DNA from 4 places in the Kitasatospora sp. NPDC051914 genome. Region 1 is predicted to be linked to each of the others. Evidence: riboswitches for the same ligand, from Rfam matches in the RefSeq annotation. Region 1 holds a riboswitch; each other region holds the start of a gene.
What was found. A riboswitch is a leader RNA that binds a small molecule or an ion and turns the genes downstream of it on or off. The one in region 1 is predicted to bind cyclic di-AMP.

Region 1 (7,577 bases):
TGAAGCTGCTCGGCAACGACGTGATGCCCTTCTTCGACCAGGACGGCGTCCACGAGATCTACCGCGACTGGCGCAAGATCCTCGACGAGTACCCGGGCGAGCGCATCGGCGTCGCCGAGGCCTGGACCCCGACCGTCCAGCGCACCGCCAACTACGTCCGCCCCGACGAGCTGCACCAGGCCTTCAACTTCCAGTACCTGGGCACCTCCTGGGACGCCGCCGAGCTGCGCGAGGTCATCGACGTCTCGCTCGACTCGATGCGCCCGGTCGACGCCCCCACCACCTGGGTGCTCTCCAACCACGACGTCACCCGGCACGCCACCCGCTTCGCCAACGAGCCGGGCCAGGGCACCCAGATCCGCACCGCCGGCGACCGCGAGCTCGGCCTGCGCCGCGCCCGCGCCGCCAGCCTGCTGATGCTGGCGCTGCCCGGCTCCGCCTACGTCTACCAGGGCGAGGAGCTCGGCCTGCCGGACGTCACCGACCTGCCGGACGAGGTCCGCCAGGACCCGTCCTTCTTCCGGGCCTCCGGCCAGGACGGCTTCCGCGACGGCTGCCGGGTGCCGATCCCGTGGTCCGGCACCGAGGCCCCGTACGGCTTCGGCCCCAACGCCGGCGGCCCGAGCTGGCTGCCGCAGCCCGCCGAGTGGGCCGGGCTGAGCGTCGAGGTCCAGACCGGCGACCCGACCTCCACCCTGGAGCTCTACCGCTCCGCGCTGGCCGTCCGCCGCGCGCACCCCGCGCTCGGCGCCGGCACCGAGGTGACCTGGCTGGAGGCGCCCGAGGGCGTGCTGGCCTTCCGCCGGGACAGCGCGCAGGGCTCCTTCGTCTGCACCTCCAACACCACCGGTGCGCCGGTCCGGATCGCGGCTCCCGGACGTATCCTGCTGTCCTCCGCGGACACCGAGGCCGCGGACGGCGAGATTCTGCTGGCAGCGGACAGCACCGTATGGTGGGCGGTCTGAGATGGTTGCAATAGGCTCTGGGATCGTGACTACGGCGCGACTCTCGGACATCGCGGCGCAGGCGGGGGTCAGTGAAGCCACCGTCAGCCGCGTACTCAACGGCAAGGCGGGCGTCTCCGCGACCACCCGCCAGACCGTACTGGCCGCCCTCGACGTACTCGGGTACGAGAGGCCCACCCGGCTGCGGCAGCGCAGCGCGGGTCTGATCGGCCTGATCATCCCGGAGCTCAACAACCCGATCTTCCCGGCGCTCGCGCAGGTGATCGAGCAGGTGCTCAGCCGGCACGGCTACACGCCGGTCCTGTGCACCCAGACCCCCGGTGGCTCCACCGAGGACGAACTCGTGGAGCTGCTGGTGGAGCGGGGGGTGGCCGGCATCGTCTTCGTCTCCGGCCTGCACGCCGACACCACGGCCGACCACGAGCGGTACAACAAGCTGATCGGCCGCCAGGTGCCGTTCGTGATGATCAACGGCTACAGCGAGCGGATCGCCGCGCCGTTCATCTCGCCGGACGACCGGGCAGCGATGTGGATGGCCGTCCAGCACCTGGTCGAGCTCGGACACACGAAGATCGGCCTCGCGATCGGGCAGCGGCGCTTCGTGCCGGTGCTCCGGAAGGTCGAGGGCTTCCGGGCGGCAGTGCAGGAACTCCTCGGGCTGACCGAGGAGGAGGCCGACGGCTGGGTCCACCACACGCTGTTCAGCGTGGAGGGCGGGCACGCCGCGGCCGGTGTGCTGCTCGACAAGGGTTGCACCGCGATCGTCTGCGGCAGCGACATGATGGCGCTCGGCGCGATCCGCGCGGCCCGGCAGCGCGGGCTGTCCGTGCCGCAGGACGTCTCGGTGGTCGGGTTCGACGACTCGCCGCTGATAGCGTTCACCGAGCCGCCGCTGACCACCATCCGTCAGCCGGTGGAGGCCATGGCCACCGCCGCCGTCGACGCCCTCCTCGAGGAGGTCGGCGGAAACCCCGCGCAGCGCGCGGAGTTCATGTTCCAGCCGGAGCTCGTGATGCGCGGCTCCACCGGCGCCAGCGTGCGCTGACCCCCCGCCGAGCCCACCGGGCGGCGGCACACCCGTACGGCCCCGGAGAGCCCTCTCTCCGGGGCCGCAGCCGTCCCTGGGGGTCCCGCGCCCCAGCGATTGTCCCGGTGCCCCTGGTGGTTGCCCGGGGCCGTCAGACGATCCCTCAGCCCTCTTCGACGGTGCGGTGCGGCCGGGCGGTGCGTTCGGCGTCGGCGGCATCGCCGGTGCGGGCCTCGGTGCGCCGGCTGCGGGCCAGGTAGTCGCGGACGACGAGCTCGACCGCGTCCTGCGGGTTGCCCGCTCCGGCGGCCAGCATGACCTCGATCGCCAGATCGGCGTCCAGTGTGACGGTGACCTTCGCTGCCATGGCGACTCCTCAACTCCGGGGGAGCGTCAGCCTATCCGGGCGGGAAAGCGGGAAGCGGGAAAGCGGGCAGGCCGAAGCCCCGGAGCGGCGGAAGGCTGCTCCGGGGCGTCGGTCGGGAGAGGGGCGCCCGGGCCGTGGGACCCAGTCACGGCTTCGGGCGCCTGGCTCCGGCGTACGGGACGCCGGGGCGGGGGTGGATCAGACCCGGCCGGCGAAGTCCGGCGCCCAGTTGGCGATGGTCTGGACGCGCACACCGGCGCGCGGGTTGGCCGCCTCGACGTACTTGCCGTCGCCGATGTACATGGCGACGTGGTGCACGCCCGAGTTGGCGCCGTTGTTGGACCAGAACAGCAGGTCGCCCGGCTGCAGGTTGTCCAGCGAGACGCGGGTCGAGTAGTCGGCCTGGTCGGCGGCGATGCGCGGGACGGAGATGCCCGCGGCGCGCAGCGCGGCCTGGGTGAGGCCGGAGCAGTCCCAGCCGCCGTTGCCGGTGCCGCCGTAGATGTAGGCCTGGCCCACCTTGGAGAGCGCGAAGTTGACCGCGGCGGCCTTGGAGCCGGTGGCCTTCGCGGCCGTGGTGGTGGTGCTCGCCTTGACCGCGGTGGCCGGGGCGGCCTGCGCCCTGGCCGGGGCGGCCTGGGTGGCGCCGGTGCCGAGCGACAGCTTCTGGCCCGGGTAGATGGAGTGCGGACCGTTCTTCAGGACCGACTTGTTGATCTCGTAGAGCTTCTGCCAGCCGCCCTGGACGTGGTTGCGCTCGGCGATGGTCGACAGCCAGTCGCCGGCCCGGACGGTGTAGGTGCCGCCGTGGTTCCAGCGGTTCTGCTGCCAGGACTTCTTGCCCTGCCAGGCCTTGCCGTCCTGGGAGGTGCCGGCGGAGGCGGTGGAGCCGCTGCTCGCGGTGGTGGAGCCGGTGCTCGGCGCGGCCGGGGCGGCCGGCTTGGCGGCCGTGCTGCTGCCGGTCGAGGCGGTGGTGGTGGAGGACGAGCCGCCGGGGTTGATCTCCGGGGCCGGGCCGCCCTTGGTCAGGCCGGCCTTGACCGAGCAGACGGGCCAGGCGCCGGGGCCCTGGACGGCCAGGACCTTCTCGGCGATGGCGATCTGCTGGTCCTTGGTGGCGAGGTCGGCGCGGGCGGCGTAGGCGGTGCCGCCGAAGGAGGACCAGGTGCTGTTGGTGAACTGGAGGCCGCCGTAGAAGCCGTTGCCGGTGTTGATGTGCCAGTTGCCGGTGCTCTCGCACTGGGCGACCTTGTCCCAGGTGGCGACCGAGGCGGCGGAGGCGGTGCCGGCGGCGAGGGACGGGATCGACAGACCGATGCCGACGACGCCGGTGGTGGCGAGAATGCGGCGGCCGCGCTTGGAGTTGATGGACAGCATGAAGGAGCGTTCCTCTCCCACGCCTGCGAGGTGAGCTGTCGGATTCGGGCTGGAGTTGCCCGGCCGCCCGCGCGGAGGCAGCGGTCTTTCCGCTGTTTCCGCGCGCGCGGCTTCACCCCAAGCCGAGGAACGGCGCATGGCCGTTCCCGGGCGACTTACCTGGTTCCCCCGCCCCTGCCGAAGTGCGTTTCGCATTGCCAGTCGGACCGCCGGCAGGACTCGGCGTTCGGGCCAACTGGGTCCGTGTGACCACGAACGTGGGAGGACATTAGACAGAGTTAAGTTCAAACCGCAAACATGTGTGATGCCGATCACAGTCGATCTTGAATGAATTCATGATCGATTCTTCGGTGTGATCGTGATCGAATTCGGCCGCTTCTGCGCAAAACTCTTGGGTCGAAACGGGCTTGTTTATGCTTCAGGCGTCGGGCCCGGGCGGGGCCCGGGGGAGGGGTGGGCCGATCATGGAGCACGGTGACGGGATGCCCGAAGGGGTGCCGCGGCGGGCGGGCTCGCACCGTCGCCCGGGGCGCCGCCGGCTGCTCGGCTGGATCGCCGCGCCGGTCGCCGCCGCAGCGGTCGGCGGCGGGGAGTTGGCCCGCCGGGCGCTCGCCGCTCCGGCCGCCCCGCCGCCGGCCTCCGCGGCACCCTCCGCGGGCCCTGCAGGGGCCTCTGCCGGGCACGCGCACGCCGCCCCGGCCCCGGCCGAGCCCTCGCCTTCCCCGGTCGATCTGACGGGCCGCCGTTGGTCGGACGCGGCCGGCTGGGGCGGCGCCGTACCCGGCTCGAAGAGCGCCGTGCGGATCGCCGACCGGGTGCTGCTGGACGTGGACGCCGCGGTCGGCTCGCTGCTCGTGGAGCCGGGCGGTTCGCTGGTCTTCGCCCCCGGGCGCAGCGTCGCGCTGGCCTCGGCGGGCAGCGTCGAGGTGCGCGGCACCCTGGTGCTGGCCCCCGCGGACGGCTCCGTGCACGCCCTGAGATTTCCATCTGTGGACGAACGATCCTTCCGGGGCGGCGGCATGACGGTGGTGGAGGGGGACACCGGCCTCTGGGTCACCGGCTCCGGCTACCTGCGACTGGACGGCGCCGCCAAGACCGCGTGGGTGCGGGCCGCGGCCGCGCTGAAAGCCGGCGCCATCGAGCTGCAGCTGGCCGAGCCGCCGACCGGCTGGCAGCCCGGCGACGAGCTCGCCGTCACCCCGACCGGACCCCCCGACGAGGACGACTTCTCCACCCGGTACGATCTGTGCACGATCAGACGGATCGACGGCCGCACCGTCACGCTGACCGCACCCCTGGCGCACGCCCACCCGCGCGTCGCGGTCGGCGGCGGCGTCACCGCGGGCGCCGAGGTGCTCAACCTGACCCGCAGCGTGCGGATCGAGGGCACCCCCCGCGGTCGTACCCACGTCCACCTGACCAGCTCCCGGCGGGCCGACGTCCGGCACGCCGCCCTCCGCTGGGTCGGCCCCCGCAAGGCGGGCAAGGAGACCTGGAACGGCACCCCGGTCACCGAGCCGGTCCTCGGCCGGTACGGGCTGCACTTCCACATGCTCGGCGACGCCTCCCGCGGCACGGCCGTCGAGGGCGTCGTCGTCCGCGACGCCGGCAGCCACGCCTTCGTCCCGCACGCCAGCCACGGCATCACCTTCCGCAGCTGCATCAGCCACGACACCTGGGAGGACGCCTACTGGTGGGACGGGCCGACGGACACCCGCACCCCGCAGGAGCCGTCCGACGACATCGCCTACGAGTCCTGCGTGGCCTCCCGCACCGTGTACGAGCCCGTCCCGCGCGGCTACCGGCTCACCGGCTTCTCGCTCGGGGCGGGCACCGGCGGCACCGCCCGCGACTGCGTGGCGGTCGGCGTCCAGGGCGCCGCCGGCGCCTCCGGCTACGAGTGGCCGGAGACCAGCGAGGGCGTCTGGACCTTCGAACGCTGCCTCGCCCACAACAACCTGCAGAACGGGATCTTCGTCTGGTTGAACGCCCGCCACCACCACACCGTCGACCGTTTCGTGGCCTACCACAACGGCGGCTGGGGCATCGAGCACGGCGCCTACCTCAACGACTTCGACTACACCTCCGGCGTGCTGTACGGCAACGCCGCCGGGGGAGTGGCCGTGCACGCCCTCGGCCGCGACAAGGGCACCGTCTTCGACGGCATGCTCATCGACGCCGCAGGGCAGTCCGACTGCGCCGTCGCCACCGCCAAGCATCAGCTCGCCGGAACGACGGTGACGATCGGCCGGAGCCGCCTGACGGGCTACCGGAAGGCCGGAGTGGCCTTCCGTGCCGCCCCCGACGGCGAGCCGGACGACATCGCGGTGCTCGACTGTTCCTTCGGCGGCAACGAGGTCTGGCTGGACCCGCAGTCCCCGCCGCCCACCCGGATCGTGCTGCGCAGGGCCGGCGAGCGTCAGGCCGTGCGGCTGGAGCCGGGCGCCGGCAAACCGCAGTGGAACGCGGCGGCGGCACCCGTCGCCGTGGACGGCCCGCCCCGTGCCGTCAGCACCCCCTCGATCCGGCTCGCGGACGCCGCGGCGCCCACCCGGCGGCTGCCCGTCTGAGGTGCGGGTCCGACGCGGACCTCCCTTTCGTGCGGATCCGGTGAGGGTCGCGCAGGTTCGGTGTGCATGTGCGGGCATGGCGAAGGGCCCCGACCGCTCCGGTCGGGGCCCTTCGCCCGTGCTCACTGCTCGGCCGCGGGCTCCTCGGCCTCGGCGGCCTGCTCCTGCTCCTGCTCCTCGACCGGCGCCGGCGCGGGCAGCGCGGCCAGGTACGTGGAGGCGATCAGCTGGCCGACGGCCGGGTAGGCGCCCAGCGGCGCGGCGCTCGGGCAGCCGGTCTCCTCGGCGGCGGTCGCCAGCAGCTCCGAGTCGGCCTCCGGGCCGATCACCAGCGGAGCCAGCGCGGGACGCTGCGAACCCGTGGCCTTCAGGTGGTCCACCGCGGCGGCCACCGAGCCGGGCACGTCCAGTGCCGCGGCCACCACCGGCACCGCGAGGCGGGCGGCCAGCAGCACGCCGGTGATCCCGGCCGCGGCAGCGGCCTCCTCACCGCCGGACACGGTCAGCACCACGCCGTCGGCGGAGGTCGCGATGGCGAACAGCCGGGCGCGGTCGGCGCGGGCCAGACCGGCCTCGGAGAGGCGGACGTGGACGGCCTCGGCGAGCAGCGGGTGCGGGCCCAGCGGATCGGTCACCGGGGAGCCGGCGCCGGCCGCGACCTCGTGCAGCTCCGTCAGGAAGCCGTGCGGGCCGGGCAGCAGCGGGACGACGATCGGCGGCGGCGCGCCGTTGCCGGCGGCCATGGCCAGCAGGCCGGCGACGGTCGGGGCGTCCTCCGCCTCGTCCGCGAGGTAGCCGGCGGCGATCTCGATGCCCGGCTGCTCGCCGCGCACGATGGAGAGCAGCTCGTCGACGATCGGGCGGGCCTCCGGGCCGGCCGTGGCCGGCACGGCCAGCAGCAGGGCCGGGGAGCCGGCCGGGACCTCGGGGCGCTCGGGACGGCGGTGGCGCCCCCGCGCACGGGAGCCTGGCGTACGGACGGGCAGTGGCGCGCCCGGGATGGCTGCGGTGCTCATGGCGGAGATCGTAGGACATTCCGGGGTCCGGACTGCAGTCGACTCCCGTGAGGGGTTGGTGGTGACGGCGCAACCCCGGACATAAGCGCGCAAAGCTCTACGCCGTGCGCCGGATGCCCGCGTGACGCGGCTCACAGTGGCTGATGTGACTGCGCGTAAGCTCCGATACGAAGGTTGAGGATCGACGGGCCGCAGGGCCGCCCGCACCCACCGTGATCGTCCCGGTGGACCTCTGGGTCGGCTTGCCCTGGTTTG
Region 2 (7,577 bases), on a different contig from region 1:
TGAATTCATTGACGCGGAGAAGTGTCCGCGGTGACCGAAAGCGACGCATCTCGCGCGGCTCGGGCGAACGTCCCCCAGCCTGTCCCCGGCCCTCGCACTGCTCACCCTCGCAAGGCTCTGCGGCAACAACCACGCAGCGCAGGCGTGTTAATGATGCTGTCATCGAGGTGGCGGACTGTCAACACCCCCGGCAAGATTCACCAATGTGTTTCGGCAGGCCACCCTGGGTGAAGACCCGAGGAAGGTGATTCGTCAACGAATTCCATTATTGAAGACCCTGGCCCCCTGTGGTAATTTTGGCCGTGATCAGTCCCATAGGGGCGAGTGATGATCCGAGTCGGGTCCCCCACGGTCCTTCAGGTACCGAGGGAGGTCAGACGGTCGCCTACCCGACTCGGGGAGTGAGTGGCGAGACCGGCCCCCTGCACCTCGACAGCGAGGGCTGCGCCATGGCCGGCATCCGATCACGCCCGACCGCCCTGCGAATGCGACCCGTGATTACTTCCGGGTCTTTCAGGGCCATGTTCCCCGGGCCCCCCGGGGCTCCGTTCTCCTGATTGGGCAGTCCCATGTACGGGAGTTGCGGCGTCACCAGTGGCGTCTGCCTCACCGCGGCATCCGTGTTGCCGTCCGGCATGACCGGATCCGAGATCGCCCGCCTCCTCCTCGAGGTCGCCGGCGCCGGGTTCGGCCTCTACGCGGCCACCGGCCTCATGCTCCTACTCACCGCCACCGTGCTGCGCCACCGCAGACGCACCACCCGAACCCGCCCCGACCCGACCCCCCGAGCGACCCCCGGGGCGACCACGAACCGGCAGGGCGAGCCATGGTGAGCGTCCTGCTGTGGCTGAGCACAGCAGTCATCATCACCATGCTGAGCTACAACTCCGGCCTGTTCGCCCTGTCACGCCGTCACATCCGGCTCGCACCACCCGAAGACGACCGGCGCTTCTACGTCTTCCTGCTCGCCTGCCTCAACGAGGAGAAAGTGCTCGAAGAGAGCCTGCACCGGCTGCTGGCGCTGCCGCTGGACGACTGCATCGCCCTCGTCGTCGATGACGCATCCGACGACGGCACCGCCGAGATCGTCCGCGCGGCCGACTCCGAACGCATCCTGCTCCACCAACGCCACCTCCCGAACGCCAGAAAAGGCAAGGGCGCCGCCCTCAACGACGGCCTGAACCACCTGGCCCGCTCCGGCGCACTGGAGGGCCACGCCCCCCAGGACGTGGTGATCTGCGTCCTCGACGCGGACGGCAGACTGGAAACCGAAGCCGTCGCCGAGGTCGACCGGCACTTCGCCGACCCCGCCACCGGAGCCGTACAGATCGGCGTCCGGATGTACAACCGGGCCGACAGCCTGCTGGCCCGCATGCAGGACATGGAATTCGTCGTCTACACCGACATCTTCCAGTCCGCCCGCCGACACATCGGCAGCGTCGGCATGGGCGGCAACGGCCAGTTCATGCGCCTGAGCGCACTGCACACACTCGGCCCGGCGCCCTGGAGCGACCAGCTCACCGAGGACCTCGACCTCGGCATCCGCCTGATCGCCGCAGGCTGGACCAACGAGTACTGCCCGACCGCCGCCGTGCACCAGCAAGCCGTGACCAGGACCCGCCGACTGATCCGCCAACGCTCCCGCTGGTTCCAGGGACACATGCAGGCCACCCGGCTCCTGCCCCTCGTCCTGCGGGAGATCCCGCCGCGGGCCGCCGCCGACCTGGCCTACCACCTGTCCAGCCCCGTGATGCTGCTGCTCACCTCCTTCCTGCCGCTCGCCTTCGTCGCCGGGATCATCGGCTTCGCGACCGACTCCGTCGTCCACGGCCACAACACCTTCCCGCTGATCTGGCTGATCCCGCTGTACGCCCTCGCCTTTGCCCCTGCCTACGCCTACGCCTACGTGTACCGCAAGCGGGAGCGCCGGCTCGGAGTGCTGCACTGCCTCCTGCTGTCCCACCTCTTCGTGGCCTACGGCTACCTGTGGTTCGCGGCCGGCTGGTGGGCCGTGGGCCGCCTGATGAGCGGCCGCACCAGCTGGCTCAAGACCGCCCGGACCTGACGCACCGTCACTGGCGCACCCTGCGAGCGGCGCCGACGTGCACCCCTGTACGTCCCGCCCACGCCCGACCACGCCCATCTGCCACCCGCCCACCCCCGAAGGAGGACCCGCCATGTCCCACCTCCCGCTCCCCCCTCCCGGCGCCACCACGACGCCCGGCCGGCTCCAGCACCACGGACTGCGCCCGCTGCACGCAGCCGTGGTCCTGGGCACCCGCCCCGAGGCCGTCAAACTCGCCCCCGTCGTCAGGGCCCTGGACGACTGCGAGGACTTCGCCCCGGTACTGATCAACACCGGCCAGCACCGCGAGATGATCGACCAGATGCTGGACCGCCTGGAACTGACCGCCCATCACGACCTGGAGGTGATGACCCACCGCCAGCAGCTGTCCGACCTGACCTCCCTGCTGGTCGGCAGGCTCGGCGAGGTACTGCGCGCGGAAGGACCCGACCTGGTCATCGTCCAGGGCGACACCACCAGCACCCTGTGCGGTGCCCTCGCCGCCTTCTACGAACGCATCCCGGTGGCCCACGTGGAGGCCGGACTGCGCAGCGGCGTCCTCGACAACCCGTTCCCCGAGGAACTCAACCGACTGCTGGTCACCCGACTCACCCGCTGGCACTTCGCCCCCACCGAGTGCGCCGGCAAACAGCTCCAGGCCGAGGGCGTGCCCTCCGACAACGTCTACGTCACCGGCAACACCGTGATCGACAACCTGCTGTGGACGCAGTCCCGCCAGGTCGGCCGCTCCGCGTTCCGCACCCGGCGCCGCGGCATCCTGGTCACCCTGCACCGGCGGGAGAACCAGGGCGACCAGATGCGCGCCATGGCCGCCACACTGCTGCGCCTGGCCCAACGCAGCGACGTCGAGATCCTGCTGCCGGTGCACCGCAGCCCGGCCGTCCGCGAGGTGCTGCTGACCGCGCTCGGCCACCACCCGCACATCACGCTGACCGACCCGCTGGACTACTTCGACTTCACCGCCTCGCTGGCCGCCAGCGAGATCGTCCTCACCGACTCCGGCGGCGTGCAGGAGGAGGCCCCCAGCCTGGACAAGCCGGTCCTGGTCCTGCGCACCACCACCGAGCGCCCCGAGGTGGTCTCCACCGGTGCCGCCCGGCTCGTCGGCACCGACCCCGACGCCATCCACACCGCGACCAACGCCCTGCTGGACGATCCCGCCCTCTACCGGAGCATGGCCGACGCCCGGAGCCCGTTCGGCGACGGCCGCGCGGCGCAGCGGATCGTCACCCGGCTGGCCGAGGACTTCGCGTCCGCCTCGACGGTCGGCACCGCGGTCGGCGCGGCCACCGGCGACATCCTGGCGCAGCGGTGAGACCCGTCCGCGGCCCTCGCCCGGAGGTGACGGACGCCGCGGAGCGGACCATGCTGGTGGACATGCACCTGGACCGGCCCACCTGGGCCGCGCTCACAAGAGGCCGGGCGGGCCGCCCGCCCCGACCCTCCCGGCGGATCCGGTGGATCCTGGTGACCCTGGGCAGCCTGCTCATCGCGCTCGTTCTGGTGGTGGCCATCGGCCTGTCCTCCGGATCGGACGTCAAGACGGTCCACGGACCCTGGCGGGTGGTGTTCGACGGCGAGGGGCTCGTCGGCTTCGACGACGGCACGGTGGTCCTGAAGCCCCGCCACTCCGCCGCGCCCTCCGAGACCCACGCCGCGCTGGTGGTCTCCGTCGACTCCCACGGCAAGCTCGACTACCGGCTCCAGATGCGCACCGCCGAGCAGTTCCGCCGGCCCGACCCCAACTCCTGGGAGGTCGCCTGGGTGCTGTGGCACTACACCGACCCCCAGCACTTCTACTACCTGGCCCTCAAACCCACCGGCTGGGAACTGGGCAAGGAGGACCCCGCCTATCCGGGCTCCCAGCGCTTCCTGGCCACCGGCCTTCCCGCCTACCCGATCGGCCCCTGGTACGACGTCGAGATCCAGCAGAGCGGCCCGACCATGTCGGTGACCGTGCAGGACCGGCCCCTGGTCACCTTCACCGACGAGGAACGCCCCTACCTGGAAGGCAACGTCGGCCTGTACAGCGAGGACGCCCACGCCGAGTTCCGGCACTTCGCGTATTGATCGGACGCAGCCGCGCAGGCGGCCGTCACCGCCAACGGCCCCACGCGTGCCGCGGGCGCCGACCACGGTGGAAAGCCCGATCGCGCAGGGCCCGGTCGACCAACGGCACGCCCCGCACGTCCGGCTGCGACCCGAGCGGCCGCACGGCCCCCACGGCCAATTCCGCCGCAGGTGCAACTTCCCCGGCCGGGAGATGCGCTGCTCTTATCGCCGGCCCTGCGGCGCCTCATTTCGACGAGGACGGAAGAACGACGGAATCGTTCTCCTCGAGGCCCGAAACCACTTCCGTGAGCTGGTCACCGGCAAGCCCGGGCCGCACTGTCGTGCGGACCCGAACGCTCCTTCGGTACCAGGTCGGCCCGGCCCGTTCACCGGCGCTCGGCGCCTGCCCGGTCGGGGCCGTCTCGGTGTTGGCAGGGGGCGCCGGTGTTGTTCCGGCGCCCCCGGGGTGACCGCCTCCGTGTCAGGGGGTGGGCACGGGCATCGTCGCGAATGCGGTGTTCAGGCTCTGCCACATGGGCTTGGTGGTGGGGATCATGTCCTCGGCGTAGTTCCACCAGAAGTACCCGCCCGCGTAGTAGGGCAGGTCGATGTGCAGGCCGTAGTAGTAGTTGAGGAGCGTGGTGGCCTGGCTCTGGGTGGTGGTGGTGACGGGGTCGGGCAGGCCGATTTCACCGAAGGCGAGTTTGGCGTTCGGGTACAGCGTGTGCAGTTGCTGGAAGTAGGCGGTCCAGGTGGCCGCGCTCGGCCGGATGTTGTTGCAGTCGGCTTCGTAGTAGCTGAGCGTGACGTAGTCGAGGCCGTTGCGCATGCTCGCGGGCACGTACTGGTTGGTGAAGGCGATCGGGTCGAGCTCGGAGGGGCCGTTGCCGCAGCCGATGTCGTAGTAGAGGGTCAGTGCGGCGCGCTTGCCGGCGGCCTTGACCTGGTTGTAGGCATCGGTGATCTTGGCGGAGACGTCGCTGTAGCTGCCGGTCCAGTTGCCGTTGACCTCGTTGCCGATCTCCCAGAGGTCGACCTGGTTGCCGAAGGCGTTCAGGTACTGGGCGACCCGGTCGTGGTAGGCCTGGGCGGAGTAGTCCTTGAGGTAGTAGGAGTCGAGGACCTCGCCCATGAGGTAGCTGACCGGCTGGAGCTGGTTGACCGCCTGGGTGTACTGGGAGGGGTTCACGTTCTCGTCGAAGACGATGCGGGTGGTCGGCCTGTGGGACAGCTGCTTCGACGAGGCGACGATGGCGGCGAGGTTCGAGACGTCGTCGACGGTGACGCCGTACAACGGGCCGGGCAGCTCCCTCATGCCCGCCGGAGCCTGCGTGGCGGTGGCGGTGGCGGTGGGCGCGGGGATCGGGGTCGGGGCGCTCGACGTCGGTGCCGTGGTGGGTGTTGCGGCCGTGGCGGTCGGGCTAGGTGTCGCCGTGGCGGTCGGGGAGGCCGTGGCGGTCGGGGAGGCCGCCGTGGCGCTCGCGGTCGGCGCTGGGGTGGATCCGTCGCCGACGGTCAGTGTGCGCGCGGGCAGGTTGTGCCGGGTGCCCGCAAGGTCGCGCCAGTAGCCGAACTCGGAGTAGGTGCCGGCCGGCAGGGCCAGCGCGCCGGTGGTGATCGACACACCCCCCGGGCAGATCCGTACGGAGCGGGCCGCGCCGGGGAAGTCGGTGCGCTTGCCCGCGGGGTCGCGTACCGAAACACCCAGGGTGTCGGCGGTGAAGCAGCGCGAGGAGTGCACGGCGAGGGTCGCGGTGGCGGCGGTGCCGGCGGCCATGGCGGTCGGGCCGAGCCCGTCCTGGACGACCTTGGGGCCGTCGGCGGAGGCCTGCGCATGGCCGACAAGAGGGATGGCCAGCAGGCCGACAGCGGCCAGCGCGCCGATCCGGACAGGAGTGGAGATAAAACGCATGGGCGGTACCTCTGCGACGCCTGCGAGGTGAGCTGTCGGGTTCGGGCCGCATGAGGTGGCCCGGCCGCCCGTGGAACGGCTTCACCCCTAGCCCGGGCCGGACCCGTGCGCGTGCGTGCGTGCGGGGGCCAAGGCGTCCTACCTGGTTCCCCCGCTCCCGTCCGTACCGGTGCTCGATCGACCGCCGACGGGTGGACGGGACTCGGCGTCCCGGCAGCGGGTCCGTCTTTCGGCGGACGACGCGAAGCAGGCTAGCAGGAGACATCGTGTACGAGTCAACGCTCTGCGCCGCACCTCACGCACTGTGCAGCAGGCCGCTGCGCTGCGCCGCTGCGCCCCCTCGCGCCGGACGGACACGGCGGGAAAGGCGGCGACGGCTTCGGCCGGTCCTGCCCGAACAAGGGCTCTGCCGGCTCCCGGGTCGCCCGGGCGCGGGGGAGGAGCGGACCAGTCGCCGGCCCCGCCCACGCGGCCGTCGTGGACCGGCGGCGAGGCGATCGGGATGTCCCCGGTCGCCGTGCTCTCCCGGCAACGCTGCGGCCTGCGCGAGGGCCGCTTGGCAGCGTCCGGCCCTGCCCGGACGGGCGCGGCGCGGTGGCCGCCCGCCCGAGACACCCCTGCCCACCGGCCCGGTGCAGCCCGACCGGCACCCCGCCCCCGCCGCGGCCGCCGCCGAAGCCGCGGCCGCGGCGGGCCGGCGGCCGGCCCCGGTACCCCCGCTCCTGCCGCAGGCCGAACACCTCGCCCTCACCGCCACCCTCGCCGGACAACAGGTCCCCGAAGCCTGGCTGGAGAACATCCCGGCCCCCGACGAGGACGACACCGGCCAGCAGCACCTCTACCGGCGCCTGGTCGCGGCCGTCGCCCACTGGCGGTTGCGCCACCACGTGAGCGGCGACGACCCGCTCGGCCCGCCGCCCGACGGCCCCGCCCACGACGAATGGCAGCACCTGGCCCAGGCCCTCGACCTCTACCAGCGCGCCCGGATCGAGGACCGCCTGCAACTGCTGCGCCTGCGCCGCGACGCCGACCGCGAACGCCTCGAGGCCGCCGCCCGGCAGGCCGCCGCCACCCCCACCGCCCGCACCCCCGCCGCCAGGCCCGCCCGCCCCGCCCAGCGCGGACGGCCCTCCCGGCCCCGCCGCCCCGGCGGCCGGGGCCGCCGCTGACCGCGCTGTCGGCGTACTCGTTGAAGTTCAGGCGGGTACAGATGGACGTGCTCAGCCGCGTGACTTGTCAGGACCCGCACCTACCGGGACAGCAGAGAGCCCTTGTCGTCCGCGCCGGCCGGACCGGATGATCAGCTCATGTACGTAGGCCAAGGCACCTTCGACGACATCCCCCTGGGTGCCCTCTTCCCCCAGCTGTCTGCCGCTGGCGTCGAATCACTGAACCTCTTTCATCCTGTCTCGTCGGGGTGAAATGCCTGGTCAGCGGGTTCCAGTGACGCAACAGGGCCCCTCGTCGTTGCCGTGGTGATCTCACTCATCACGTCGCCGCCGAGGGGCCCTGTTGGTCTCGTATCGA
Region 3 (7,577 bases), on a different contig from region 1:
CCACCGTCGTCGTCCGCCCGCGCGGCTGGCACCTCGACGAGACACACCTGCTGGTCGACGGCACCCCGGTCGCCGGCGGCCTGCTCGACTTCGGCCTCTACTTCTTCCACAACGCCGCCCGCCTGCTCGCCCGCGGCACCGAGGACCCGAACTCCGGCCCGTACTTCTACCTGCCGAAGACCGAGAGCCACCTCGAGGCGCGGCTGTGGAACGACGTCTTCACCCACGCGCAGGCCGAGCTCGGCATCCCGCACGGCACGATCCGCGCCACCGTGCTGATCGAGACCATCACCGCGGCCTTCGAGATGGACGAGATCCTCTACGAGCTGCGCGACCACGCGGCCGGCCTCAACGCGGGCCGCTGGGACTACCTCTTCTCCATCGTCAAGAACTTCCGCGACGCCGGCGAGCACTACATCCTGCCGGACCGCAACAGCGTCACCATGGCCTCGCCGTTCATGGCCGCCTACACCCGCCTGCTGGTGCAGACCTGCCACCGCCGCGGCGCCCACGCGATCGGCGGCATGGCCGCGTTCATCCCCTCCCGCAGGGACCCGGAGGTCAACGCGGCCGCCTTCGAGAAGGTCAAGGCCGACAAGGACCGCGAGGCGGCCGGCGGCTTCGACGGCTCCTGGGTCGCCCACCCGGACCTCGTCCCGGTGGCCCGCGCCAGCTTCGACGCCGTGCTCGGCGACCGCCCGCACCAGAAGGACGCGCCGCCGCCCGCCGAGCCCGTCACCGCCGACCAGCTGCTCGACATCGCCGGCGCCGGCGGCCACTGCACCCGTGCGGGCCTGCACAACGCCGTCCAGGTCGGTGTCCGCTACATCGAGGCCTGGCTGCGCGGCCTCGGCGCCGTCGCCATCTTCAACATGATGGAGGACGCCGCCACCGCCGAGATCTCCCGCTCGCAGATCTGGCAGTGGATCAACAACGGCGTCGTGCTCTCCGACACCGGCGAGAAGGCCACCGCGGAGCTCGTCCGCCGGCTGGTGGCCGAGGAGCTCGCCGAGCTCCGCACCGAACTCGGCGCGGACGCCTACGCCGCGGGCCGCTGGGCCGAGGCCGCCAGGCTCTTCGAACAGGTCGCCCTGGCAGAGGAGTTCGTCGACTTCCTCACCCTGCCCGCGCTGCCCCTGCTCGACTGACCCCAACCTATCCGCCCGCGGGCGTCCCACCGCCCCTCCAGGTCGTCGAACTCGCCCGCCACATTTCACCGTTCCGTACGGCTCCCGCCGCCCCGGCACCGGAGCCGTACGGAACGCCTGTTTTCGGAGGCACTTCCCCATGGCGCTCATCTTCTTCAACGGCCAGGCCATGACCGGCGGACCGTTCCACCCGCTGGTCGCCGAGTACCTGGTCGGCCCGGTGCGCACCGCGCCCGGCCACCGCTTCTTCTCCGTCCGCGACGTCTGCCCCGGGCTGCTGCCCGACCCCGGCAGCGGCTCGGCGATCGAGGGCGAGCTGTACGACGTCCCGCTGGAGCACCTGCGCGACGCCGTCCTGCCCGGCGAGCCGCCGGAGTTGGAGCTCGGCGTGATCGCCCTGGAGGACGGTACCCCGTGCCTGTCCATGGTGCTGCGCAGGGGCGAACTCGAGCGCGGGGTGCACCGGGAGATCACCGGCCACGGGGGCTGGCGGGGCTACCTCGCCACGCTCGGCCGCACCGCCTGACCGGCGCCCCCGGGGGGAGGGCGCCGGCCGGGCGGACGAGGAAGGTCAGCCCGCCTTCCAGAACTTGACCGAGTCGACGGCGATGTCCGCCGAGGAGCCCACGGCGGGCACGGTGCCGCCGAGGGCCGTCTCGGACTGCAGCACCCAGTGCATCGAGTTGGCGGGGATGCGCGCGGTGGAGCGCCCGATCACCTTGCCGTCCAGGTAGAAGGTCACGCCGTCCTTCTGCCAGTCGACCGCCGAGGTGTGCCACGCGCCGGCGGTCGGGACGCCGGTGGAGAAGGCGTCCTGGTCGCTGCCCGAGGTGGCGTCGGCGCGGTGCATGAAGGCCTTGATCGTGCCGTTGAGGTCGCCCTCGGGGAAGTCGATCTCGCCGTGCTGCGGCCAGACGTCGTCGTCCGGCCAGAGCAGCCACGCCATCTTGTAGCCGGCCGCCGAGGTCGCCTTCCAGGTCACCTCGAAGCGCCCGTACTGGACGCCGCCGCCGGTGGGGGAGGGGAGCTTGGGCACCGGCGCGGAGACCCAGGTGCCGGAGGCGTCCCGGTTGAGGTGGAGGTTCATCTGGCCGTTGGCGATGGACATCGTCTTCGACGGCGAGTAGGTGCCGTTCTTGCTGGTGTCCTTCCAGCCGTCCGGGTAGGCCCACCACTTGCTGTCCACCGCGGCCGGCAGCCCGGTGCAGTGGCTGGCGGTGATGGACGGGCCGTTGGAGCAGCCCGTCCAGCTGCCGAGCGGCACGTTCACGCCGTCGAAGTCGTCCGACCAGGTCGGTGCACCGGCCGTCGAGGTGGGGGAGGAGCCCGCCGACGGGGAGGCGGTGAAGCCGGGGGCCGGCGAGGACGAGGTCGCCGAGGCCGTGGGGGAGGGCGTCGCCGTGGGGGAGGGGCTCGGGGCGGCCGTGGTCGGTGCCGTGGTCGGGCTCGGGGCCGGCGCGGGGGTGCCGGTGCTGCGGACGTCCAGCGTCTGCGCCGGGAGGTTGTGCCAGCGCCGGTTGCCGTCCTGCCAGGTGCCGAAGGCGGTGTAGACGCCGGCCGGCAGGGTGCGGGCGGCGGTGGTGACGGTGACCCCGTCGGGGCAGATCCGCACGTTGCGGGCGGTACCGGGGAAGTCCAGCCTGTTGCCGGCGGCGTCGCGGACGGCGACGCCGACCTTCCGGGCGGTGAAGCAGGCGGAGGAGTGGACGGAGAGGGAGGCGGCTGCCGCGGTGTCCGCGGCGATGGCGACCGGCGAGAGCCGGTCCTGGGTCACCTCGGGCACGTCGGCGGCCTCGGCGCTGCCCAGGAAGGGGACGGCAAGCAGGCCGAGCCCGGCGACCGCGCCCACCTTGAGGGCGATGGCGGAAACAGGCATGGAGTTGTTCCTCGACGACGCCTGCGAGGTGAGCTGTCGGATTCGGGCCGTCAGGTGGCCCGGCCGCCGGAGGGCGGCTTCACCCCGAGCCCTGGCCGTCCCGCGAGCGTGCGCGCGGGGCCAGGGCGACTTACCTGGTTCCCCCGCTCCCGTCCGTGTCGCATCTCGCGTTTCCGTCACCGGGCGGACGGGACTCGGCGGTCCCGGGACGGGGCCCGCATGGCGCGGGCGTCCGAGCAGGTTAGCAGTGTCCTCCCGGAGGGCAAGGCGCCGGACCGCCGGTGTCAGGTCCATCACATCCGGGCACGCCGCAGCCCCCGGACCCTCGCCGTGGGTCCGGGGGCTGTGCTCCGGCCGGCCCCGGCCCGCTGCGGGCCGGCCGGGGCCGCGGAGTCCGGGTGGCGCACCGTCCCTGGTGCGGCCCGGAGTCCTGGGATCAGGCGCGGGAGGCGAGCTCCTTCGCGGCGCGGGCGCAGGCCAGCGCGATCCGGTCCTCGTCGACGGTGGTCAGCACGCCCTTCTCGACGACCGCGTTGCCGTTGACGAAGAGCACGGCGAGCGGCGGCAGGGCGCCCAGGGTGAGCGCGGCCACCGGGTCGGCGATCGAGGAGTGCATGATGCCGTCGACCTTCCACAGGGCCAGGTCGGCGAGCTTGCCGGGCTCGATGGAGCCGATCTCGTTCTGCCGGCCGAGCACCCGGGCGCCGCCCATGGTGCCCAGGCGCAGCGACTGACGGGTGGTCAGGGCGTCCGGCCGGCCGTGCAGGCGGTTGATCAGCAGGGCGTTGCGCAGCTCGGTGCCGAGCTCGCCGGACTCGTTGGAGGCGGTGCCGTCCACGCCCAGGCCGACCGGCACGCCGGCCTTCAGCATGTCCGGGACGCGGGCGATGCCGGCCGCCAGACGGGCGTTGGAGGACGGGCAGTGCGCGACGCCGGTGCCGGTCTCGGCGAACTTGGCGATGTCGGAGTCGTTCATGTGGACGCAGTGCGCCATCCACACGTCCTCGCCGAGCCAGCCGGTGGACTCGAAGTAGTCGGTCGGGCCCATGCCGAACAGCTCCTTGCAGAACTGCTCCTCCTCGGCCGTCTCCGAGCCGTGGGTGTGCAGCCGGACGCCCTTGCGCCGCGCCAGCACCGCGGACTCCCTGAGGAGTTCGGTGGAGACCGAGAAGGGGGAGCAGGGCGCGAGGGCCACGTGCAGCATCGAGCCGAAGGAGGCGTCGTGCCAGGTGTCGACGGCGGCCTCGGAGGCGATCAGGATGTCCTCGGTCCTCTCCACCGCGTGGTCCGGCGGCAGGCCGCCGTCCTTCTTGCTGCGGTCCATGGAGCCGCGCAGTGCGGTGAAGCGCAGGCCGAGCTCCTGCACGCCCTCGATGGAGGCGCCGAGGATGTCGCCGCCGCCTTGCGGGAAGACGTAGTGGTGGTCGGAGGCGGTGGTGCAGCCGGACTTGAGCAGGGCGGCGGCCGAGCCCTGGGTGGCCGCGTGCACCAGCTTGTCGTCGATCCGGGCCCAGGTCGGGTAGAGCGCGACCAGCCAGTCGAAGAGGATGTTGTCCTGGGCGAGGCCGCGGGTGATCCACTGGTAGAAGTGGTGGTGGGTGTTGACCAGGCCGGGGGTGACCAGGTGCCCCTCGCCGTTGATCCGGCGCACCACGTTGTCCAGCCACTGCGGGGCCGGGCCGTCGCCCACCGACTCGATCCGGTTGCCGAGGATCACCACGTGGCCGCGGGCGTACTCGGTGTCGTTCGCGTCCACCGTCGCGACGGCGACGTTCTCGATCACGATCCGCTGGTCGGCGGGTGGGGGCTGGACTGTCATGGTGTGAACTCCTATGGGGGCGAGGGCTGAGGGGGCGCCGCGGGCGGAGCGGCGGGTGGTGCGCCCGGGCCGCCGGACGGGGCGGGTCGGGCGGGCCGGGCCGGACGGGGTGCGGGCGCCGCGGGGAGGCACAGGTGCCCCGCGGCGGCCGTCCGGCCCGTGGGCGGGTGCGCCGGCCCGGCCGTCAGGCGACGGGGATGACCGGGACGACGCCCTCGCGGTGCACGGTGCCCTCGATCAGGCCGTACATCCGGTCGGCGGCGTAGTACACCTCGTTCTCGTTCTTGAGGCCGAAGGGCTCCAGATCGACGAGGAAGTGGTGCTTGTTGGGGAGCTCCAGGCGGACCTCGTCCACCTCGGCGCGGTTGTTGAGCACCCGGGTGCCCATCGCGTGCAGGGTCTGCTGCAGCGAGTAGGAGTACGTCTCGGCGAAGGCCTCCAGCATGTGGCGCTTCACGTGGTTGTACGAGCGGTTCCAGTTCGGCTGGGGCTCGTCGTCGCGGCCGGTGTAGCCGTACTTCCAACGGGCCGTCACCTGGGTTGCCAGGATGCGGTCGTAGGCCTCCTGGAGGGTGGTGTACTTGTCCTTGATGTAGCCCCAGAACTCCGAGTTGGTCGTGTTCATCACGACCAGGTCCTTGAGACCGGAGATCACCTGGACGGACTCGCCGTCGTAGACGATCTCGGAGGTGCGTACCTCCTGGCCGCTGCGGACGAAGGAGTGGCCGACCTCCTCGGAGCCGATGAAGCGGGCGGAGCTGTCCGGGGTCCGGATGCGGTCCCAGGTGTACTCCTCGATCCGGATGCGGGCGCTGTGCACCACGCCGCGCTCGGTGTTGTCGACGAAGTGGCGGGCCAGCGTTATGCCGAAGGCCTCCGCCGACTCGATGCCGTACTCCTTGGCGAAGGCGTAGACGGTGTTCTTGGTGGTGTCGGTGGGCAGGCAGTTGGCGTTGGAGCCGGTGAGGTGGACGTCCTCGAACTCGCCCTGCAGGGAGACCGAGACGTTCAGGTCCTTGATCTCGTGCCGGGTGGAGTCGCGGTAGACCCGCACGATGCGGTTCTCCGCCTTGCCGTACTGGTTCTGACCGAGCACATGGGCCATGGCATGGCTCCTAAGCTTCCAGGTCGGTCCACTAGCTTCCGCGGTAGACCGAGTAGCCGAACGGGTTGAGCAGCAGGGGCACGTGGTAGTGGTGCTGCGCGGGTGCGACCGTGAAGACGATCGCTACCTCGGGGAAGAACGGCGCCTCCTCGGACCGCCCCGCGTAGTACGCGGCGGTGTCGAAGAGCAGCCGGACGACCGAGCCCGCCTCCACGGCCGGCAGGTCCTTGACCCGGCCGTCGGAGTCCGTGGCGGAGGTGCCGAGCACCTTCCAGCCACCCTCGGTGTTCAGCGCAAGCTCGACCGGGACGCCCTCGGCCGGCCGGCCGAGGCTGGTGTCGAGCACGTGCGTGGAGATGCCAGTCATGGGGTGGACGACCTTCACTGTGGCAGGGAGGGGCTGCCCGTGGGTCCTCAGGCGGAGGCCTGCGGACCGTCGAGCAGCCGGTTGATGCGGATGTCGTTGATCTTTCGCAGCTCGCCGCGGACGATCTCGCTCTCGGTGGCGGCGTCGTTGGGGAAGCGCTCGCGCAGCGAGGCGAGCATGGTGCCGGCGGTGCGGCCGGTCGCGCAGATCAGGAACACGTGGCCGAACTTCGCCTCGTAGGCGGCGTTGGCCTCGTGCAGCTCGTCGAGGAGTGCGGTGTCGGCTCCCCGGATGCCGGCCTGCTCGCGCTCGGAGGTGGCGTCGCCGGCCTTCGGCGTGCCGATCCGGGCGTGACCGGCCATCGCGTCGGCGAGGTCGTCGGCGGTGAGCACCGCCATGGCGGCGGCGTTGGCGGCCAGCAGGGCCGGCCGGTCCCGCCAGGGCCTGGCGGCCTCGACCGCCTCGGCCCAGCGGGGGCTGGAGCAGATCTCCAGCAGCGTCTCCCGCAGTTCGGCGGCCGGGGCCGCCGCCAGGGCCTCAAGGGCCCCGGTGTCCGCGGTCGATGCGGTGGGTTGGTTGGTCACGGGTGGACCTCCTGAAGAGTGGTGCCACTCGCACAAGCTAGATCCACCACCCGAGGCCGTCAACACTTTGTTGAACGGTTGGTGGTTACGTGTCGCGGCGGGCCCGGTCGCCGGGGGATGTCGTGTGTGATCCGCCAATGGGCCCGGCCGCCGCTCGGGTGAAGACTCGGGGCGGGCGGCGTCAGCCCTTCCGGGCGCCTTCCTGCCGGTTCAGGTAGTTGTAGACCGTGAAGCGGCTGACGCCCAGGGCCGAGGCCACCGTCTCCACGCCGTGCCGGACGGTGAACGCGCCGCGTTCCTCCAGCAGGGCCACCACCCGCTGCTTCTCGGCCCGGTCGAGCTCGGTCAGCGGGCGCCCGTCGAACTGACGGGTCATCTCGGCGAGCAGCCGGTCGAGCGCACTGCTGAGGTGCGGCAGGCGCACGGCCACCGCCGCCTCGCCGTCCCACTCCAGGACGACGTCGTCCGGGCGGGCCTCGGCCGGCTCGACCGCGGTGGCGCCCACCGCGTCCAGCAGTGGCTTTATCGCCGCGGTGAGCGGGTGTTCCAGGGCGTTGCTCACGGCGTACCCACTCCTTCCGGGGACTGCTCGTCGCCGAGCACGCTGATCTGGAGGGAGATCCGGGTGGCCCCGGCCTCCAGGGTCTCGCGCAGCAGGCGCGTGACGGCGGCCAGGGT
Region 4 (7,577 bases), on a different contig from region 1:
CGCGCCGGTGCCGCGGCCGCGCGGCTCGCGCACCCCGGGGCTGCCCCGGATACGCCCGCACCTGAGGCCGCTGCCGTACTTCCGGCCGCCGGTGCTGCCGCCCGCCGGCGGCAGGGCGCACCCGCGGGCCCGGTCCAGCCCGCGGACGCTCGCCGCCGGCCTCGTCCTCGGCGCGATCACCGCCTGCGGCTTCGCCTTCACCGAGAACGCCCTCTACCTGGGCCGCGCCTTCACCGACGACCAGCAGTCCCGGCTGGACTCCATCGGGTTCGGCGAGCCGCCCACGCTGCGCGACTTCGACTCGACGGTGCACACCTTCGTGCTCCGCGCCCTGCTCTCCCCCTTCGCGCACCCGCTGTTCACCGCGCTCACCGGCCTCGGCATCGCCGTCACCCTGACCACCGGCCGCCGCTGGCTCGCCCGGCTCGCCGCCCCGGTCGGCCTGGTCGCGGCGATCGGCCTGCACGGGGTGTGGAACGCCGCCGCCGAGCTGGGCACCGACGGCTTCCTGCTGATCTACGGCCTGGTGATGGTGCCCGCCTTCGCCGCCCTGGTCTGCCTCTCCGTGTGGGCCCGCGCCCGGCGCTCGCGGCAGCCGGCGCGCCCGCCGCTGACCGGGTGACCGGCGCCCTGCCGGTAATGGATTTCCCTTCCACGCATCCGTCACGTAGTGTTGGGTTCACCGACGCGGGGTGGAGCAGCTCGGTAGCTCGCTGGGCTCATAACCCAGAGGTCGCAGGTTCAAATCCTGTCCCCGCTACTCAGTAGCACGAAGGCCCGGCAGATCATCTGCCGGGCCTTCGTCGTACCCGGGCAGAATCGGCACCCGGAAATTCCATTGCCCTCCGCGGGGGTGCGTGCCTATGGTGGCCGCACACTGAAAGGAGGTGATCCTGAGTTGAGTACCACCAGGATGCGTGAGGTGGCTGCTCGCTAGAGCCGCCCCTGCCTGTGGCGGAGCGGGGCCGAACGGCCTCCGGCGGCAGGCGCAAACCCAAGCAGTCACCCGGCCCGCGGGCTCACCGGTACATCCCCGGTGCCTCGGGCGCAGGCCCTTCGCGGGCCTGTGCCGAGGAAACAGCCCGCGGGCCGTCTGCATGTCCGGGCCCGGCCGCACGGCGGCGGCCTGCAAGGACCCTGCAACGACTGCAGCGACCTCCCGGAGTGATCGGACGGTCCGCTACAGTCACTGCGGAACGACAGGTCCGGGGCAGGGGGGTGGCTCGGTGCAGTTGGAGCGCGGCGGACAGCCGGTACCGGCGGTGAGGATCGGGCTGATCGGGGTGGTCGGCGCCGGCCTGGTCGGCCTGGTGCTGTACGCGCTGGCGAGCGAACACGGGATCCGGGCGCTCGGCGGCGGTCTGGTCGTCGCGGCGACCTTCGCGGTCGGCGGCGGCCTGCTGGGCTTCCTGTTCGGCATCCCCAAGCTGTTGACCAGCGGTGCCGCGGCCCACCCGGACGACCAGGCCGCGACCTCCACCGCGAGCTACGCGCCCAACACCAACCTGGAACAGGTCTCCGACTGGCTGACCAAGATCCTTCTGGGTGCCGGCCTCACCCAGATCGGGACGTTCCCGCGGCGGCTGAACGAGCTCGGCCAGGCGCTCGCCCCCGCCGTCGGCGGCGGCCCGGGTGCGGCCGGATTCGCGGCGGCGCTCTCGGTGTACTTCACCGTCCTCGGCTTCCTCTCCGGGTGGCTGCTCACCCGGCTGCTGCTGGCCCGGGCGCTGTCCGCCGCGGACCGGCAGACCCTGGCCGACTCGGTGAACCAGACGGTGCTCGCCGCGCAGTCGCTGAACTTCAGTCCGCAGCAGGTGCGCGACCTCTTCGGAACGGGCGTGGAGGGCCTGCGGGTGCAGGCCCTGGCCCTGCTGCAGGGCAAGCCGGACCCGGAGAACCTCGACCTGGTCGTCTCGGCCATCGACCGGCACCTCTCGCCCTTCGAGCTGCTGCAGGCACTGCTCGCCGCCAAGGCCATGCTCGGCGGCGCCGCGCTGAGCGAGGAGCAGCGGGCGGCCCTGCGGGCGGCGGTCGCCTACAAGATCCGCAACACCAGGAACGTGCCGCCGTACTCGCGGCGCAGGGCCGTGGCCGACGAGGTGCTGCGACGGCTGCCGGCCCCCGCTGCGGGCGACCCGGGCACCCGCGGCGACAGCGGTGACGGCGGCCCCGGCGGGAACGGCCCGGGCGAGGCCGCGGCGCCCGGCCTCGGCCTCGGCCTCGGGAAGGAGCCTGCGCCGACGACGATCCCGGCTCAGGTGCAGAAGTCACCGGAAACACCTGCAGCACCCTGAGACCGTACGGCCGGGCCCCGGCGAGCGGCGCGGGCCGGGCCGGTGCCGCCCGCCCGGCTGCTCAGCGGCCGCCCAGCAGGCCGCGGGCGGCGAGGCGGTTGACCCCGGTGAGGCCGCGGATCATCAGCGGAGTGAGCAGCACCAGGACGATGCCGATCGCCGAGACGCCGGCGATCTGCGCGGGCGAGGTGATGTAGTACTCGTGGTGGCGGCCGGCGTCGGTGGTGAAGTCGAACACCCGGTACCCGGGCCAGTCGGTGTAGCGGGCGAAGACCCAGTGGTAGAGCGGGTAGAGGGCGACGACCCAGCCGGTCACCAGGAAGGTGACGGTGAGGGCGAAGCTCAGCACCGCCCAGGGGAACATCACCACCTGGTGCAGCACTCCCCGCCAGCCGGCGCCGTCGGCGAGCCGCGCGGTGACGGCGCCCCAGAACCCGGCCCGGGCGGGCCGCACCGGCGCGGGCGCCGCGATGTCGGCGCCGAGCAGGGTGCGGGCGCGGTACCGCTCCAGTGCGCCGAAGCCGCGGGCCGCGGACAGCAGCAGGGCCAGCACGGGCAGGCCGAGCGCGGTGACCGCCAGGCCGAGACCGGCCGAGAAGAGCGTCACGGCGACGGTGAACGCGGCGATCGCGATCGGCAGGCCCGTGAGGACGTAGCCGACCTCCCGGTAGGTGGTGCCGGAGAACGGCGCCCGGAAGAAGCCGGGCCGGCGGGCGGCGGGCGCGTCGGCCGGGTGCCGGCCGGTGGCCGGGTGCAGTCCGGTGGTCGAGTACAGCGGTGCGGTGGTCATCGGGGCCCCCTCGGTGCGTCCTGGTGTGCACACCACGGTGCCGGACCGGCCGCTCCGGCGTAATGCAGCCCGCTGCCGGATCCGGGGTGGGGCTGGCCCTACCCCCGTCCTGCGGCGGGCTGCACCCACTCCTCCTCCAGCAGGGAGAACAGCAGGGAGTCGTGCCAGGTGTCGCGCAGGTGGAGGTCGTGCCGGATGCGGCCCTCCGGTTGGAAGCCGGCCCGGGCGAGCACCCGGGCGGAGGCGGTGTTGGCCGGGTCGACGCGGGCGGCGAGCCGGTGCAGGCCGAGGGTGCCGAACCCGAACCCGCAGAGCATGGCGGTGATCTCGCCGGCGTAACCGTTGCCCCAGGTGTCGCGGCGCAGCGCGTAGCCGATGGTGGCGGCGCGCTGCCCTTCGAGGCCGAGGACGGCGTTGCCGATCGGCAGCGCCTCCGGGCCGTCCTCACGGAGCGTCACGGCGAGGCGGTAGACGGTCCGCGGGTCCTTCTCGGCCTCTTCGAGGTAGAGCTCGATCTGGTCGGCGCACTCCTCCTCGTCGCGCGGTTCGAAGGGCAGGTAGCGGGCGGTCTCCGGGTCCCCGAAGATCGCGTGCAGGGCCGCGGTGTCCTCCGGGGTGAGCCGGAACTCGCGGATCGCCAGGCGCGGTCCGGTCAGGCGGACCTGTCGCACCGTCCGGACCTGTTCGGGTGTCATGGCGGCCGACCCTACCCTGCCGCCCCGCGACGGGCCCGCCGTGCCGCACGCCGGTCGCCGCACCGGCTACCGTACGGGGCGTGGACGACGAAGACCTGCAGCTCATCCCCCGTACCTGCGCCGAGGAACTGCTCGCCTGGGCGGATGCCGAGGGCCGCGCACCCGTCCCGGAGGAGGCGCTCCGGGAAGTGCTGACGCTGCTGGAACTGGGCGGCGCCCCGATGCACGACGGCCGGCCCGAGCTGGGCTCGGCCGTGCTGGAGCAGCTGTTGCACGAACGGCTCCACCTGTACGTGCAGCCGGCCGGCGACCCGGCGGCCTACGGGGAGGCGGTGCGGCTGCTGATCGACCGTCAGCGGGCGGCGCGGCGGCTGAACGCGAAGCGGCAGGAGCGCCTGCACGCCGAGGCGGAGTGGCAGGGCGAGCTGCTGGGGACGCTGCTGCGGCGGCCGCAGCTGCTGACCTGGCCGCGGCTGTACACGCTGCTGCTGCGCGCCGACGGCGTGGACACCGGGGATGCGGCGGCGGTGCGGGCCTGGCTGGACGCCTTCCGCGCGCTGGAGCCGGACGGCCGGACGGCGGCGTACGAGGCCCTGGTGGAGACCGGTGCGCTGGACGCGATGACCGGTGCGGACGCCGCACTGGGCTGGGGCGAGGCGCACCTGCTGTCGATCGGCATGGCCACCGACGGGGCACGGCGGCTGCTGGAGTACGGCCTGATGCAGCGCAGCTACCGCAACCTGGCGGCGCTGACCGCGATGGGCGAACCGATGCCGTTCGAGCTGCGGGGCGAGTTCGAGGACTTCGAGCAGGTCGTGGCGGACGTCGCGCTGTGGCTCTGCGGCGAGTGGACGGTGCCCGGGCTGCCGGCCCTGCTGGTCGCGGAGTACTCGGACCTGGCCCCCGAACCGGGCACCGAGGAACTGGAGGCGTACGCGGCGGCCCGGCAGACGCACGACGAGGAGTGAGCGAAGCCGGGGGCGTGCGTTTCGGCTAGGGCTGGACGCCGTGGGAGCGGAGCCAGCTCAGCGGGTCGACGGGGGCTCCGCCGCCGGGGCGGACCTCCAGGTGGAGCCGGGGCGAGGTGACGCTGCCGGTGGCGCCGACCGCGCCGAGGACGGTGCCGCGCTCGACCGGGCCGTCGGTGGTGGCGAGCCGGGCGAGGTGGCAGTACCAGATCTCGGTGCCGTCGGGCAGGGTCTGGACGATGCGGTAGCCGTACGAGCCGGCCCAGCCGGCCGAGGTGACGGTGCCCGGGCCGACCGCGGTGACCGGGGTGCCGGTGGCGGCCTCGAAGTCGAGGCCGGTGTGCAGGTGGGCCCAGTGCGAGCCGGAGGGGCCGTACTGGGTGCCCAGGGTGTAGCCGGTGGTCGGCAGGGCGAGGGCGGTGGCCTCCACGGCGGCCTGCGCGGCGCGGCGGGCCTCGGCCTCCTGGGCGGCGGCGAGGCGGGCGGCCTCGTCGGCGGCGGTGCGGTGGTCGGCCTGCTGCTGGATGCGGGCGGCGAGGGCGAGGCCCGGGTCGGCGTCGGGTGCCTCGTCGGGGACGGAGACGGCGGGCTCGGCAGCGGCGGCCGGGCCGGCGGCGGCCGCGGTGAGGCCGGCGGCACCGAAGGTGGCGGCCATGGTCGCGGTCACACCGAGCAGCGGGCTGCCGCCCCTGGTCTGGCGGGGCAGCCGGTGGCGGGCCTGTTCGGCCTGCTCCCAGGGGTGGTCGAGGAGCCGGGTGGCTGCGGCGGTGGGGTCCGCCGAGTGCGTCGACGCCACGGGGGCGCACTCCTTTCCTTCCCTCTCGCCGACCGGGTTAGCTGACGGGTTCGGAGCAGGAAGGTCTCCTACGGCTGGGCCACCGGCCCGGCCGATTCACCCCAAGGAAGGTGGTTCCCCGGCTCCCGGGCCCACCGTGAAGGCAGACGCGGGATTGAGCGACACGCGCACGGTGCCGTGTCGGTACGGCGTTGCCGACCGCGCTGCGTTATCAAACGTTAATGCTATGCCCGCCCTGATTCCAAGCGTCTGAGCCAGTGGATTCGTCGGGACTACGGGCACGATGGGCGATTTGCCATGGATTGTCGGTTGGATGGTGACTCAGGGTGATAAGCCGTCGAAGCTGAGTATCCGTACTCATGCCGGTCCACCGGCGCTCCGGGACGCTGCAGGCATGAGCGCACCCATGCAGCCCCGCACCACGGCCGCCTACTACGTGCAGGCCGTCCTGTCCTTCGCCCTCGCCACGGCCGCCCTCGCGATCGGGATCGCCTGCCTTCCGGTGGACGCCTGGGTGCGGGCCTTCCTGGCGGTCGCCCTGCTCTACGTCATCACCTCGGCGTTCACCCTGGCCAAGGTGGTCCGCGACCGCCAGGACGCGGGCGAGCTCGTCTCCCGGGTCGACCAGGCCAGGCTGGACAAGCTGCTGGCGGAGCACGACCCGTTCCGGGCGGACGGCCTCTGAGCCGCCCGCCCCGGTCAGCCGCCGGAGGCGGCGGCGCGGGCCCGCTTGGCGGCGAAGGTCTCGCCGCCGGCCGACCAGTTCTCGGCCGGGAGCTCTTCGATGGCGACCCAGATGTTCGACGGGTCCACCCCGGTGATCCGGGCGTACGTCGCGGTGAGCTCCCGGGCGATCTCCGCGCGCTGCTCCTCGGTACGGCCGACCAGCTGCTTGACGCTGATGAAGGGCATGACGCCTCGCTCTCTCGGTTCCCGCGGTCCGGCGGCACGCTACCGCAGGGCGGGGCCGCACTTGACGGCTAAGGCTATTAGCCATAGCTTTTTGGCTACAGGCAATCAGCCAGGCATTCAGCCACCAGGCCGAGGAGGCCCGCCGTGAACGACACCCGGAGCGCACTGAAGACCCGCCACCTGGACGTCCCGGGCGGCCGGCTGGCCTACGACGACACCGAGCAGGGCGGCGGCGTCCCGGTCGTCCTGCTCCCCGGCATGCTCGACCTGCGCGCCGCCTACCGGCACCTGCACCCGCTGCTGACCGCCGCCGGGCACCGGGTGGTCACCATGGACCTGCGCGGACTCGGCGAGTCCTCGACCGCCTGGGACGACTACTCGCCGACCGCGATCGCCGGCGACGTCCTCGCCCTGCTCGACCACCTCGGCATCCGCCGCGCCGTCCTGGTCGGCAGCTCGTACACCGGCGCCACCGTCGTCCGGGCCGCGGCCGACGCCCCGGAGCGGGTCGCCGGAATCGTCCTGATCGACGCGTTCTTCGAGAACTTCCCGCCCAACCTGCTGCAGAAGGCGATGGTCGGCCTGCTCGGCCCGGCCCTCACCTGGTTCCCCTCGCTGTGGGGCGCGGCACAGAGGTTCTACTACCCGAACCGGCGCCCGGCCGACTTCGACGCCTACCGCGCCCGGCTGGTCGCCGCGCTCAAGCAGCCCGGCCGCCGGCAGGCGGTGCGCGGGTACGTCCGCGGCGACTCCGCACCGACCGGCTGGGGCGCGGACGTCACCTGCCCGGCGCTGGTCGTCATGGGCGGCGCCGACCCCGACTTCCCCGACCCGGCCGCGCTCGCCGAGCGCCAGGCGCAGGCCCTCCGGGGCCGTAAGGTGATCATCGAGGGCGGCGGCCACTACCCCATGGCCGGGTACCCGCAGGCCACCGCCGACGCCCTGCTGCCCTTCCTGGACGAAGTGAACGAGGTCGCCTGATGCCCAGGGCCGGACTGAACCCCGCCGCCGTCGTCGACCACGCGGTCGGACTCCTCGACGAGCAGGGCCCGGAGGCGCTGACCCTGGCCGCCGTGGCCGGCCGCGCCGGCGTCGCCACCCCCTCGCTCTACAAGCACGTCA

Region 2: another riboswitch for cyclic di-AMP. It lies ahead of AB0M03_RS38550 (hypothetical protein); the one in region 1 lies ahead of AB0M03_RS23385 (transglycosylase family protein).
Region 3: another riboswitch for cyclic di-AMP. It lies ahead of AB0M03_RS06005 (glycoside hydrolase family 16 protein); the one in region 1 lies ahead of AB0M03_RS23385 (transglycosylase family protein).
Region 4: another riboswitch for cyclic di-AMP. It lies ahead of AB0M03_RS19165 (M23 family metallopeptidase); the one in region 1 lies ahead of AB0M03_RS23385 (transglycosylase family protein).

The regions. Positions count from the first base shown of each region.
Region 1 is NZ_JBFAXX010000036.1:13,795-21,371, reverse strand. Features, by position in the region: gene AB0M03_RS23400 (glycoside hydrolase family 13 protein) at 1-965, shown strand, start outside; gene AB0M03_RS23395 (LacI family DNA-binding transcriptional regulator) at 967-2,010, shown strand; gene AB0M03_RS23390 (hypothetical protein) at 2,156-2,359, opposite strand; gene AB0M03_RS23385 (transglycosylase family protein) at 2,558-3,757, opposite strand; cyclic di-AMP (ydaO/yuaA leader) riboswitch at 3,742-3,940, opposite strand; gene AB0M03_RS23380 (hypothetical protein) at 4,201-6,306, shown strand; gene AB0M03_RS23375 (hypothetical protein) at 6,429-7,322, opposite strand.
Region 2 is NZ_JBFAXX010000122.1:8-7,584, reverse strand. Features, by position in the region: gene AB0M03_RS38570 (hypothetical protein) at 636-833, shown strand; gene AB0M03_RS38565 (glycosyltransferase) at 827-2,065, shown strand; gene wecB (UDP-N-acetylglucosamine 2-epimerase (non-hydrolyzing)) at 2,178-3,401, shown strand; gene AB0M03_RS38555 (family 16 glycoside hydrolase) at 3,452-4,156, shown strand; gene AB0M03_RS38550 (hypothetical protein) at 4,620-6,050, opposite strand; cyclic di-AMP (ydaO/yuaA leader) riboswitch at 6,053-6,232, opposite strand; gene AB0M03_RS38545 (hypothetical protein) at 6,683-7,219, shown strand.
Region 3 is NZ_JBFAXX010000006.1:15,171-22,747, forward strand. Features, by position in the region: gene aceB (malate synthase A) at 1-1,148, shown strand, start outside; gene AB0M03_RS06000 (gamma-glutamylcyclotransferase) at 1,288-1,674, shown strand; gene AB0M03_RS06005 (glycoside hydrolase family 16 protein) at 1,720-3,024, opposite strand; cyclic di-AMP (ydaO/yuaA leader) riboswitch at 3,028-3,204, opposite strand; gene AB0M03_RS06010 (8-oxoguanine deaminase) at 3,461-4,843, opposite strand; gene pucL (factor-independent urate hydroxylase) at 5,028-5,948, opposite strand; gene uraH (hydroxyisourate hydrolase) at 5,980-6,315, opposite strand; gene uraD (2-oxo-4-hydroxy-4-carboxy-5-ureidoimidazoline decarboxylase) at 6,363-6,899, opposite strand; gene AB0M03_RS06030 (helix-turn-helix domain-containing protein) at 7,081-7,461, opposite strand; gene AB0M03_RS06035 (thiamine-binding protein) at 7,458-7,577, opposite strand, start outside.
Region 4 is NZ_JBFAXX010000027.1:17,863-25,439, forward strand. Features, by position in the region: gene AB0M03_RS19135 (PrsW family glutamic-type intramembrane protease) at 1-622, shown strand, start outside; tRNA gene AB0M03_RS19140 (tRNA-Met) at 687-760, shown strand; gene AB0M03_RS19145 (hypothetical protein) at 1,227-2,294, shown strand; gene AB0M03_RS19150 (sensor domain-containing protein) at 2,356-3,084, opposite strand; gene AB0M03_RS19155 (GNAT family protein) at 3,183-3,779, opposite strand; gene AB0M03_RS19160 (hypothetical protein) at 3,860-4,747, shown strand; gene AB0M03_RS19165 (M23 family metallopeptidase) at 4,773-5,543, opposite strand; cyclic di-AMP (ydaO/yuaA leader) riboswitch at 5,555-5,714, opposite strand; gene AB0M03_RS19170 (YiaA/YiaB family inner membrane protein) at 5,938-6,228, shown strand; gene AB0M03_RS19175 (4-oxalocrotonate tautomerase family protein) at 6,243-6,455, opposite strand; gene AB0M03_RS19180 (alpha/beta hydrolase) at 6,600-7,436, shown strand; gene AB0M03_RS19185 (TetR-like C-terminal domain-containing protein) at 7,436-7,577, shown strand, end outside.